One region of the Marinobacter sp. UBA5687 genome, then DNA from elsewhere that is predicted to be linked to it. Evidence: predicted binding sites of a transcription regulator. Region 1 holds the regulator's gene; the other holds the start of a gene.
The links. The regulator FliA, encoded in region 1, starts transcription of late flagellar genes. The targets are predictions, from matches to a motif close to CTAAAGTTTNNNNNNNNNNNGCCGNTAA.
Positions count from the first base shown of each region.

Region 1 (5,427 bases):
GCGCAGTCCATGGCTGAGGCCCTGAAGCAGGTAAGCCACGAAATGGGGCCGGATGCCGTTATTCTGTCTAACCGCCGCGTTGATGGTGGCGTTGAGATCGTGACGGCACTCGACTACGACGAAAACATGGCGCGCCAGCGTCTGGGCGAAAGGGCGGTTGAAGCCACCAACGGCTCCCGGCTGGCCGAGATGCAGGCGGAGCAGCATCGTCGGCTGGAAGAGGAGCTGAACCGGTCCCGCAGTCGCATTCGTGAGGTTCGGGAAAAGCGCGCAGGAAGTGGCGCCTCAGGTGGCGTGGCGTCGTCCTTATCTTTCGAGACGGCCGATTTTCCGGCGTCACGTCTCAGTGATGAAGCGCTGGCAAAGCCGGTTGCGGGTAGCGAATCAGGCGCCGGTGGCTATGCCGATGAACTGGCCAGTATGCGTGCCGAAATCAGCTCTCTGCGTGATCTGGTCAGTGGTAAGGCTGCGACTGCCACGCCGGCCGGTAACAGCGCAGTTCAGCAACGCTTGGCCGAGCGGCTGCAGGAGTTCGGTCTGGGCGCGGAGCTGGCCGGCTCTCTGTCCCGACGGCACCGGGCCGGGCGCCTGGAAGATGGCTGGAAGCAGTCACTGAAAATGCTGGCGACCGGCGTTCGCACCGGTCGCGAAGACTGGCTTGATGCCGGGGGGATCTATGCCCTGGTCGGGCCGACCGGGTCTGGCAAAACCACCACCATTGGCAAACTGGCGGCTCGCTATGTGCTGGAGCATGGCCCGGATTCGTTGGCCCTGGTGACCACCGACCGCTACCGTGTGGCCGCCCATGAGCAGCTGTTTGTGTTCGGCAGAATCCTGAATGTGCCCGTGCGGGTGGTGGATGAGAGCCATTCCCTGGATGACATTCTTGATGAACTGTCGGATAGGCACCTGGTACTGATTGACACTGCCGGCCTGACCAGTGCCGACCGTGGTTACCAGGAACAACTGGCGGAGTTGGCTCGCAGCGATCACAATATCCGTACACATCTGGTGGTCTCTGCCACCAGTCAGCCACGTATCATGAAATCCGTGTGGCATTGCTATAAGATGGCAAACCTTGCAGGCTGCATCATGACCAAGATTGATGAAGCCCTGACCCTGGGCGAAGCGCTCGGATTCGTTATGGAGACCAGCTTGCCGGTGGCCTGGTACACCGATGGCCAGAAGATACCGGAAGATCTCCAAAGGGCGGAGGCTATCCCGCTGGTGCGTCTGGGCGTAGAAAGGCTCAGGGCCGTGCAGAGCGCGCAGGCAATAGCCGAAGGTGCCTGAGCCTCGCCAGCGACAGAATAAAACACCGGCACGCGTGCCCGTACAAGAACGTAGTAAGAGACTGATAACAGTATGAGCAGACCACATCCGGTTCAGGTGATTGCGGTTTCCGGCGGCAAGGGCGGTGTCGGCAAGAGCAATGTTTCGGTCAACCTAGGTATCGCCCTGGCCCAGAAGGGGCGCCGGGTTGTCTTGCTGGACGCGGATCTTGGGCTCGCCAACATCGATGTGTTGCTTGGCATTACCGCCAATCGAAATCTGCAAGACGTACTCAACGGCGATTGTGATCTGAAAGATGTGCTGGTGAATGGCCCTGGTGGCATCAAGATTGTTCCGGCATCATCCGGCACCCAGCGTATGACCCAGCTCAGCGCCATGGAACATGCCGGCCTGATCAATGCCTTCAGTGAGCTGGGCGACCAGATTGACGTTCTGATTGTGGATACCGCCGCGGGTATTTCTGAATCGGTGGTCAGCTTCCTGAGGGCATCGCAGGAACTTCTGCTGGTGGTCTGCGACGAACCTACTTCCATTACCGATGCTTACGCCCTGATCAAACTGATGAATCGGGATTACGGCACCAACCGCTTCCGCATCCTGGCAAACCAGGTCCGCAATGAGCAGGAAGGCCGCCATCTGTTTGAAAAACTGACCCGGGTCACCGAGCGTTTCCTGGATGTGGCACTACAATATGTAGGTATCGTGCCTTACGACGAGGCCGTCAAGAAAGCCGTTCAGAGGCAGAAAGCGGTATTGGATGCCTATCCGAGGGCGAAAGCCTCGCTGGCTATCCGGGCTCTGGCCGAAAAAGTGGACAGCTGGCCTTTGCCGTCCTCTCCCAGGGGGCATCTCGAGTTCTTCGTGGAGCGGCTCGTCGAAGTCTGATCTGAATCCAGTCCTACAAGAAAACCGGATACATGACATTGGCGAAAAATCTGGGAATTTACCATCAGGCCGGCGCCAGGAGCCCTTCAGCCCTGATTGAAGAGCATGCGCCGCTGGTCAAGAAAATCGCCCTTCATCTCATGGCCCGACTGCCTGCATCGGTGCAGCTCGAAGACCTTATGCAGGCCGGTATGATTGGTCTGCTGGAGGCTGCGCAGCGCTACTCTTCAGGCAAGGGTGCGACCTTTGAAACCTATGCCGGCATTCGCATCCGTGGCGCCATGGTGGACGAAATCCGCAAAGGCGACTGGGTGCCCCGCTCAGTGCATCGTAATGCCCGGCGAATCGCCAGTGCCATCAAACAAGTGGAAGATCGTACCGGGCGCGAGGCCCAGGATGCCGAAGTAGCTGAAGAGCTTGGCATTGGTCTGGACGAATATCACGCTTCACTGGCCGACGCCAACAGTGGCCGACTTTTTAGCCTTGATGAGCTCAATGAATCCGGCGAGCTGCCGATAGAAGAAGCAGAGGCCAGCGATAATCCGCTGGACGGTATTGCTTCCGGCGCTTTCCAGCGCAGTCTGGCGGACGCCATCGAGCAGTTGCCTGAGCGCGAAAAGCTGGTGTTGAGCCTGTATTACCAGGAAGAACTGAACCTCAAGGAAATCGGCGCAGTGCTTGGGGTCAGTGAGAGCCGGGTAAGCCAGATTCACAGCCAGGCGGCACTGCGGCTGCGCAGCCGGTTGGCCGAGTGGCGGGATGACGACAACGACTGATCGGCCGGGTGCTGTGTTTCTCTTTCAGCAGGCTGTGTAGCTTTTGGTAACCGATGCTTTACAACGTGCGCAAACACCACACAATAAGCAGTTAAGGTAGCAGCCTGCTAGACTTTCAAAAAGGCTGAATGAATTCCGGGTGTTACTGACTGGAGGTCCCATTGGACAAGAACATGAAAATTCTCATTGTGGATGACTTCTCCACAATGCGACGAATCATCAAGAACCTGCTGCGAGATCTTGGCTTCACCAATACAGATGAGGCCGATGATGGCAACACGGCGTTGCCCATGCTCCGAAGCGGCAAGTACGACTTCCTGGTGACTGACTGGAACATGCCCGGCATGTCGGGCTTTGATCTTCTCAAAGCTGTCCGCGCTGACGAAAACCTGAAGAACCTGCCGGTTCTGATGGTGACGGCAGAAGCCAAGCGGGACCAGATCGTGGCCGCGGCTCAGGCCGGGGTAAACGGATATGTGGTCAAGCCTTTTACGGCAGCCGTGCTCAAGGAAAAGATCGAGAAAATCTTCGAACGAATCCAGTAACCAGAGGTCGGATGGCTCGCCATGAGTGATACCAAACAGAACCATCAGGGCCTTGATCCGGAGGTGGCGGAGAAACTGCAAAAGCAGGCCTCCGACCTGGCTGAGAATGTAAACGCCGGGAATTATGCCAAGGCGATGACCCTGATCAATGAACTGAGCGAGGTTCGCGATCAGAGTCTGTACCGGGAAGTGGGCCGACTCACCCGCAGCCTCCATGAGGCAATCCGGAACTTCCAGATAGACCCGCGTAATGCCGAGCAGAAAGAAGTCCTGTCGAAGATGAGCGACGCTTCTGACCGTCTGGCCTATGTGGTGCAGATGACCAGCCAGGCAGCGAACCGCACCATGGACCTGGTCGAGGAAAGCATGCCCGTGGCTCATTCCATGAGGGATGAAGCGGTTGCCTTGCGGGACGAGTGGCAGCGTCTGCGCCGCCGTGAAATGGAACCTGCGGAGTTTCGCGAGTTGTATGGTCGCATCGACAAGTTCTTCGCCGGCCTGACCACAGACTCTGACAGTCTGTACCAGAATCTGTCGGAAATCCTGCTGGCTCAGGACTTCCAGGATCTTACTGGCCAGGTTATCCAGAAGGTCACCGCTTTGGTGAAAGAAGTGGAAGACAATCTTCTTGGCTTGGTAGTGATGGCCAGCCACGTGGATCAGCTGACCGGCACGGTGCACCAGATTGAAGAAAAAGAAGAATCGGCCGAAAAAGGGGTAGGGCCCCAGATCAAGGCCGATGAGCGGGAAGATGTAGTTTCGGGACAGGACGATGTGGACGATCTGCTGTCCAGTCTCGGATTCTGATAATAAAGAGGGTGACGCATGGCGTTAGATGCTGATGAAGAGATCCTGCAGGACTTCCTGGTAGAAGCCGGCGAGATACTCGAAAAGTTGTCGGAGCAGCTGGTGGATCTGGAGCAGCATCCCGATGACAGCGATCTGCTGAACGCCATTTTCCGTGGCTTCCATACCGTGAAAGGGGGCGCAGGCTTCCTTCAGCTGGAGGCACTGGTTAACTGCTGCCACTCGGCAGAGAACGTGTTCGATATTCTCCGGAATCACAAGCGCAAGGTCACTCCGGAACTGATGGACGTGGTTCTGGAGGCGCTGGACAACGTTAACGCCATGTTCGAAGAAGTTCGAAACCGGGAAGAACCAACGCCCGCGCCGGACGAACTGATCGAAGCCCTGGACGCCCTCGCCAAACCCGAGTCAGAGGATGCACCAGCGGCGGAAGCGCCAACCCCGGCACCGGAGCCGTCGTCTGCGGAGGTCGGGCAGCAAGGGGACCAGGGCGATATCACTGACGAAGAATTCGAGCAGTTGCTGGACGCGTTGGCGGATGAAAAATCCGACGGCCAGAAACCGGCCGGCAACGAGCAGGTGAGCAATCCGGCTGAATCCGCCGGCAGCTCAGACAGTGATGAAATTACCGACGACGAATTTGAGGCCTTGCTGGATCAACTCCACGGCAAGGGCCAGTTTGCCGGCGCGCCTGCGGAAGAGGAAACAGCCAAGGCAGATACCAGCACCAGCGGTGGTTCAGAAAAATCATCCGCTGACGCCGATCTGATTTCCGACGACGAATTCGAGAACCTGCTGGACGAACTGCATGGCAAGGGCGCCGGCCCAAGTGCCGGGTCTTCCGACAGCGAGCCCAAACCGGCGCCTGCTCCATCCGGCAAGGCCGAACCGGCCCCGGAACCAAAGAAAGCAGAAGCCAAAGCCGAGAGCACGGCCGCTGCCAAGCCGGCCTCTGCGCCCGCGCCTGCCCGTGAGGCCGCACCCGCTGGTGAAACCACGGTTCGGGTAGATACCAAGCGCCTGGACGACATCATGAACATGGTGGGCGAACTGGTGCTGGTACGGAACCGCCTGCAGCGTTTGGGTTCCGAAAGCGAAGACGAACACATGCACAAGGCGGT
Region 1 covers NZ_DIHV01000003.1:16,586-22,012, reverse strand. Annotated here, with positions in the region: gene flhF (flagellar biosynthesis protein FlhF) at 1-1,293, shown strand, start outside; gene B3Y70_RS00225 (MinD/ParA family protein) at 1,366-2,178, shown strand; gene B3Y70_RS00220 (RNA polymerase sigma factor FliA) at 2,211-2,954, shown strand; gene cheY (chemotaxis response regulator CheY) at 3,116-3,499, shown strand; gene B3Y70_RS00210 (protein phosphatase CheZ) at 3,521-4,306, shown strand; gene B3Y70_RS00205 (chemotaxis protein CheA) at 4,325-5,427, shown strand, end outside.

Region 2 (5,427 bases), on a different contig from region 1:
AGGTTGATGAGTTCGGAGCCATCTGCTGGCCCAATGAAGCAGACATTGCCCCGGATGCTCTCTACCGCAAAATCAAATCTGAACAAACTGGAACAGTATGTCGCTGAAGTACAAGATCGTACCCGTCACCCCCTTTGAACAAAACTGCACCCTGCTCTGGTGTACCGAAACCCACAAAGCAGCGGTGGTGGACCCTGGCGGGGACCTGGATCGCATTCTGGCGGCAGCCGAGGACGAAGGCGTGATTCTGGAGAAGATCCTGCTCACCCACGCCCACATAGATCACGCCGGCGGCACGGCGGAGCTGGCCAAATCCGCGGGGCTGCCAATTGAAGGCCCACACAAGGACGACAACTTCTGGATTCAGGGCCTGGCCATGCAGGCACAGATGTTCGGGTTTCCGGCGCCGGAGGTGTTCACGCCCAATCGCTGGCTGGAAGACGGCGACACCGTCACCGTGGGCAATGAAACCCTGGAAGTACTGCACACGCCGGGCCACACCCCAGGCCATGTGGTATTTTTCCATCGAGGCTCAAAACTGGCCCAGGTAGGTGACGTGCTGTTCAATGGTTCCATTGGCCGCACGGATTTCCCGAAAGGCGATTACAACACCCTGATTCACTCCATCCGGGAAAAGCTGTTCCCTCTGGGGGATGACGTGAACTTCATCTGTGGCCACGGGCCCATGTCTACGTTCGGCCAGGAACGAGCCACCAATCCGTTTGTGTCTGATCACCGGGGCTGAACGCCCCGGTAAAATCGCCCACTTCAGCTCTGGGACAGGCGGAACTGCTCGATGGTTTTGCGCAGGGTTTCCGCCATGGCCAGCAGATCCCCTGCAATCCGCGCGGTCTCCTGGGCATCGCTGGAAGTCTGCTCGGCAGAGCGGCTGATCTCAATCACGTTCTGATTGATGGAGTCAGACACCTCACTCTGCTCGTTAGCCGCACTTTCCATTTCTTCATTCAGGCCAGTGATTTCACGCACGGCTGCAGCAATGGTTTGCAGCTCGGTTTCCACTTTCAGAATTGAATCCACCTGGTGCTGGGCGAGTTCCGAGGCATGGCGCATGGTACCGACACAATCCACCACCTCTTTCTTCAGTCCCTCAATGGTGTGGCGAATCTCCTCAGTAGACGCCTGAGTGCGCGAGGCAAGCGCCCGGACCTCGTCCGCGACCACAGCAAAGCCCCGGCCCTGCTCACCGGCTCTGGCCGCTTCAATCGCCGCGTTCAGGGCCAGCAGGTTGGTCTGGTCTGCAATCTCGGAAATCAACTCCAGCCGTGAGGCCATTTCCGTGGTCCGTTGATCCAGCTGCTCAATTCGCTGGGCTCCGTTCTGCACTTCTGCATTCAGAGACTCAATACCCTTCACGGCATTTCGCACCAGATTCTCCCCGGTTTCTGCAGATTTGGCGGTATCAGCAGATTTCCGTGCGGTGGTCACCGCATTCTCGCGAACCTGCACGGCGGAAGCCGCCATCTCAGTGGTCGCACTGGCCACCTGGTCGGTGTTTTCTTTCTGGGCAAGAACTTCCCTTTCTGTGGTCTCTGCTTTACCGGCAATGGTACGGGCCGCCGCTTCCACCTGCTCTGCGCTATCCATCACGGTATGCATGCTGGCGCGAATCTTTGCAACCATCCGATTGAAAGCACGGGAGACCGAGCCGATCTCGTCGTTTCGGGTTACGTCCAGTTCAATGGAGAGATCCGAATTACGGGAAATTTCATCCATTCGGTCGTGCAGCCGACGCAAGCGGGAAAACACCAGCCGCCCCAATACCACGGCAGTCAGTATGAAAATAACCACAAAGATCAGAATCTGAATACCGCCACTCACCATCAACTGCTGCTGCAGGCGCGCGTCACTTTTCGCCAGAGAATAGTCGACTCGAATAGCGCCAAGCACGTCCCCTTCCTGGGCCTGGTGACAGCCGAGGCAGTTCACGCCCTGATAGTTTTCGCTGGCAATGACCGGCTCGATCAGCGTGTAGACACGACCCGCGTCGTTCTCGGAATAGTGTTCTACCCGCTCACCATCCAACGCTTTCATGTCCAGTGGCTCACGGCGTTGTTCGGCGGCATTCCCTGCACCGTACATGGCATTCAGCTGATCGCTGCGGATCACCCGGACATCCAGTACGTCCTCGGGAGCCATCACCTTCTCCCGCAGAACATCGCGGTTATTAATGGTACCTGTCACCATCATGGTGTTCAGGCCATCGAAAAAGGACTTTGCCAGACCGTCCACATATTTGTGGCTGTACTCTTCGAGGTGGGCTCGCTGGGACTGGGCGCTGTAAACAACCGTAAACACGAGAATGACGGTGAAAGCCGCTGCCAGTGCTGCCAGCAACAGAAAACGGATTGAGTATTGTTTTTTCATGTGACCCCGACAACGGAAGATGATCTGGACATCCAAGAGTAATGACGGCGAATTGGCGCATAACTTTATAGATATGAATCAATTTTTTTATGACGCAGATCATCCCGACGCCCGCTCTATGACATTCGTTGCAATGTTTTACATTCATCGCGGCGCCTCCGGACCACGAGGCAAGTCAGGTTGGCCCGAAACCTGCTAGGTCTGATGCATCACGGGCTAATTCCGATATATCCGGCAGAGATTTTCCGTTCAGGGGAGATAACCATGTCATTGCTGACATCACTATTACAGGCCAGCACGCGTTTTCAGCAAGCCATGGACAACCGTGCGCCGCGCACTGACGCACCCGCCGGTAAAACCAATGAAGGCGCCGCCGCAGGTGAGCCCCAGAGCAGCAACGACGACCGATTCACACCATCCCAGAGGCAGGATCGCAACCCGGCCAGTCAGAAAACCCGGCAACTGCCACTGACCCAGTACAAACAGACGGTTGCCCAGGATTTGTCCTACGTTCGAGAAACCCTGCGGCACAAACTTGCCGAGTACAACGTGCACCCGGCAACCGCATTGAGCGTAAGCAAAACCGAGCAAGGCAGTATTCAGCTGGACGGTAAAATACCCGACCAGGTGCGGGAGAAAATACAACAGGATCTCAACAACAACCGGGGCTTTGGAGAGGCGCTGAGCCGCTTGAGTGTGACCGAACCCACCCTGCATTTCATGGATAACGCACTCAAGCTCAATCAGGCTTATGGGGTGAACAATTCCCTGCTGGATTCACTGCTCAGCGAGAACCAGCAGTTCAACGGGCTGCAAGACGTCATTCACCGCTACGACAGCCTTCGCCGCACCGCAACGCCCGCCGAGGCTGGTATTTCGGCACACCAACGCTACGCCTTCAGCCTGAACACCCGGGCCTGAAGCCCGGGTTCAAAGCAGCGATTTCACACCTGAAACGGCGCCGGATCGCCCTTGCCCACCCGCGTAACTTCGGGCACATCACCGGTAAAGTTAACCACCGTGGTGGCTTCCATACCGCAGAAGCCGCCATCGATAATCAGATCGAGCTCATGCCCGAGGATCTCGCGGATGTCGTAAGGGTCGGTCAACGGTTCGGTTTCGCCCGGCAGAATCAGGGTGCTGCTCATAATCGGCTCACCCAGCTCACCCAGCAACTCCCGGACTATCTCATTGTCCGGAACCCGGATACCGATAGATCGACGCTTGGGATGCAACAAACGGCGAGGCACCTCGCTGGTCGCGTCCAGAATGAAAGTGTACGGGCCCGGGGTAAAATTCTTCAGCAACCGGTATTGGGTATTGTCCACCTTGGCATAAACCCCGATGTCTGACAGGTCACGACACACCAGGGTGAAGTTGTGCTTGTCGTCCAGGCGCCGAATCCGCTTGATACGGTCTGCCGCCTGCTTGTCACCAAGGTGACAGCCCAGGGCGTAACCTGAATCGGTGGGATACACAATCACCCCACCCTTGCGCAAAATCTCCACCGCCTGTTTGATCAAACGTTTTTGCGGTGTTTCCGGGTGAATCTGGAAAAACTGGCTCATCCATTAGCTCCTTGTTGAAGCTTCTTGTCCATTGCCGAATCGCCTTTCGAGCCACCCATACAGTTGGGTGAATCCGGAGACGCCTGACCACTGGCCTGCCACTCTTCCGGCGTATACAGGTGCAACGCCAGAGCATGCACCGGGCCCGCCAGCTCATCGGCCAGAACCTTGTAGATCGCCTGATGACGCCGCACCTTCATCTGGCCCTCAAAATCCGCCGACACCAGCGTTACTTTGAAATGGGTTTCAGAATTGGGTGGCACCGAATGCATATGGCTCTCGTTTTCCACCGAAATCAGGCTGGCATCAAAGCCATTGGCCAGCTTCTCTTCAATGCTTTTCTGTACTTTCATCGTTCACTAACTCCTTCATAGCCGCCTACACCAATTCTTCCAGTCTACTACAGTAAGCCGCGGAAGCCCGAAGGCCTTGACACAAAAGCCCCAAAGCGACACATTCCTCTGCCAGCAATCAACCCCCAGATAGCCATGCACCTGTACATCGCTGAAAAGCCAAGCCTGGCCCGAGCCATCGCCGCCGCACTTCCCGGCCCCCACGAAAAAGGCCAGGGCTGGATACGATGCGGTAAAGGGCCGGATGCTGCCACGGTAAGCTGGTGCATTGGCCACCTGCTGGAGCCCGCCGAGCCGGCCCGCTATAACCCGGCCTGGAAGAAATGGCGGATAGAAGACCTGCCCATGTTCCCGGAGCCCTGGCAACTGGTGCCCAAAGACAGCGTGCGCCAGCAATTCAAAGTGCTCGAAGCTCTGATTCGCAAGGCCGACCTGATTACCCACGCCGGAGATCCAGACCGTGAAGGCCAGCTACTGGTCGACGAAGTCCTGCGCTATCTCGGCGCCAGGGCACCGGTGAAACGGGTATTGATTAACGACCTCACCCCCAGGGCGGTAGCCCGCGCCATCCAAAACCCCAGAGACAACCGGGAATTCCGTCCACTGTCCCATTCCGCCCTGGCGAGACAACGGGCCGACTGGCTCTACGGCATCAATCTCACCCGATTCTATACCCTCAGCTATCAAACCCAGGGGGAACAGGGTGTCTACTCCGTGGGCCGGGTGCAAACCCCGGTGCTTGGCCTGGTAGTGGATCGCGACAACACCATCGAGCACTTCCAGCCCAAGCCCTGGTACCGGGTCGAAGCCACCTTCCAGGCCAGCGAGCCGGAGGCCGACCAGCGACCGTTCATTGCTCGCTGGTTACCCGGTGACGAATTTCAGGATCATCTGGATGAAGAAAACCGGCTGCTGGACAAGTCGGTAGCCGAGCAGATTGTCGCCGCCATCAGCGGTCGACCCGGCAGAATTGATGAAGCCCGGTTTCGCGATCGCCCGGAACCGTCGCCGTTACCTCTGTCGCTGTCTGCACTCCAGATAGAGGCTGGACGACTATACCGGATGGGCGCGAAAGACGTGCTCGACACCGCCCAAAACCTGTACGAACGCCATCAACTGAT
Region 2 covers NZ_DIHV01000083.1:608-6,034, reverse strand. Annotated here, with positions in the region: gene B3Y70_RS08415 (DUF2442 domain-containing protein) at 1-107, shown strand, start outside; gene B3Y70_RS08410 (MBL fold metallo-hydrolase) at 98-745, shown strand; gene B3Y70_RS08405 (methyl-accepting chemotaxis protein) at 769-2,385, opposite strand; gene B3Y70_RS08400 (hypothetical protein) at 2,650-3,306, shown strand; gene B3Y70_RS08395 (L-threonylcarbamoyladenylate synthase) at 3,330-3,953, opposite strand; gene B3Y70_RS08390 (BolA family protein) at 3,950-4,306, opposite strand; partial or broken gene B3Y70_RS08385 (DNA topoisomerase 3) at 4,442-5,427, shown strand, end outside.
Region 2: B3Y70_RS08405 (methyl-accepting chemotaxis protein) is a predicted target of FliA. The motif match lies at 2,427-2,454, and genes of this name have one in related genera.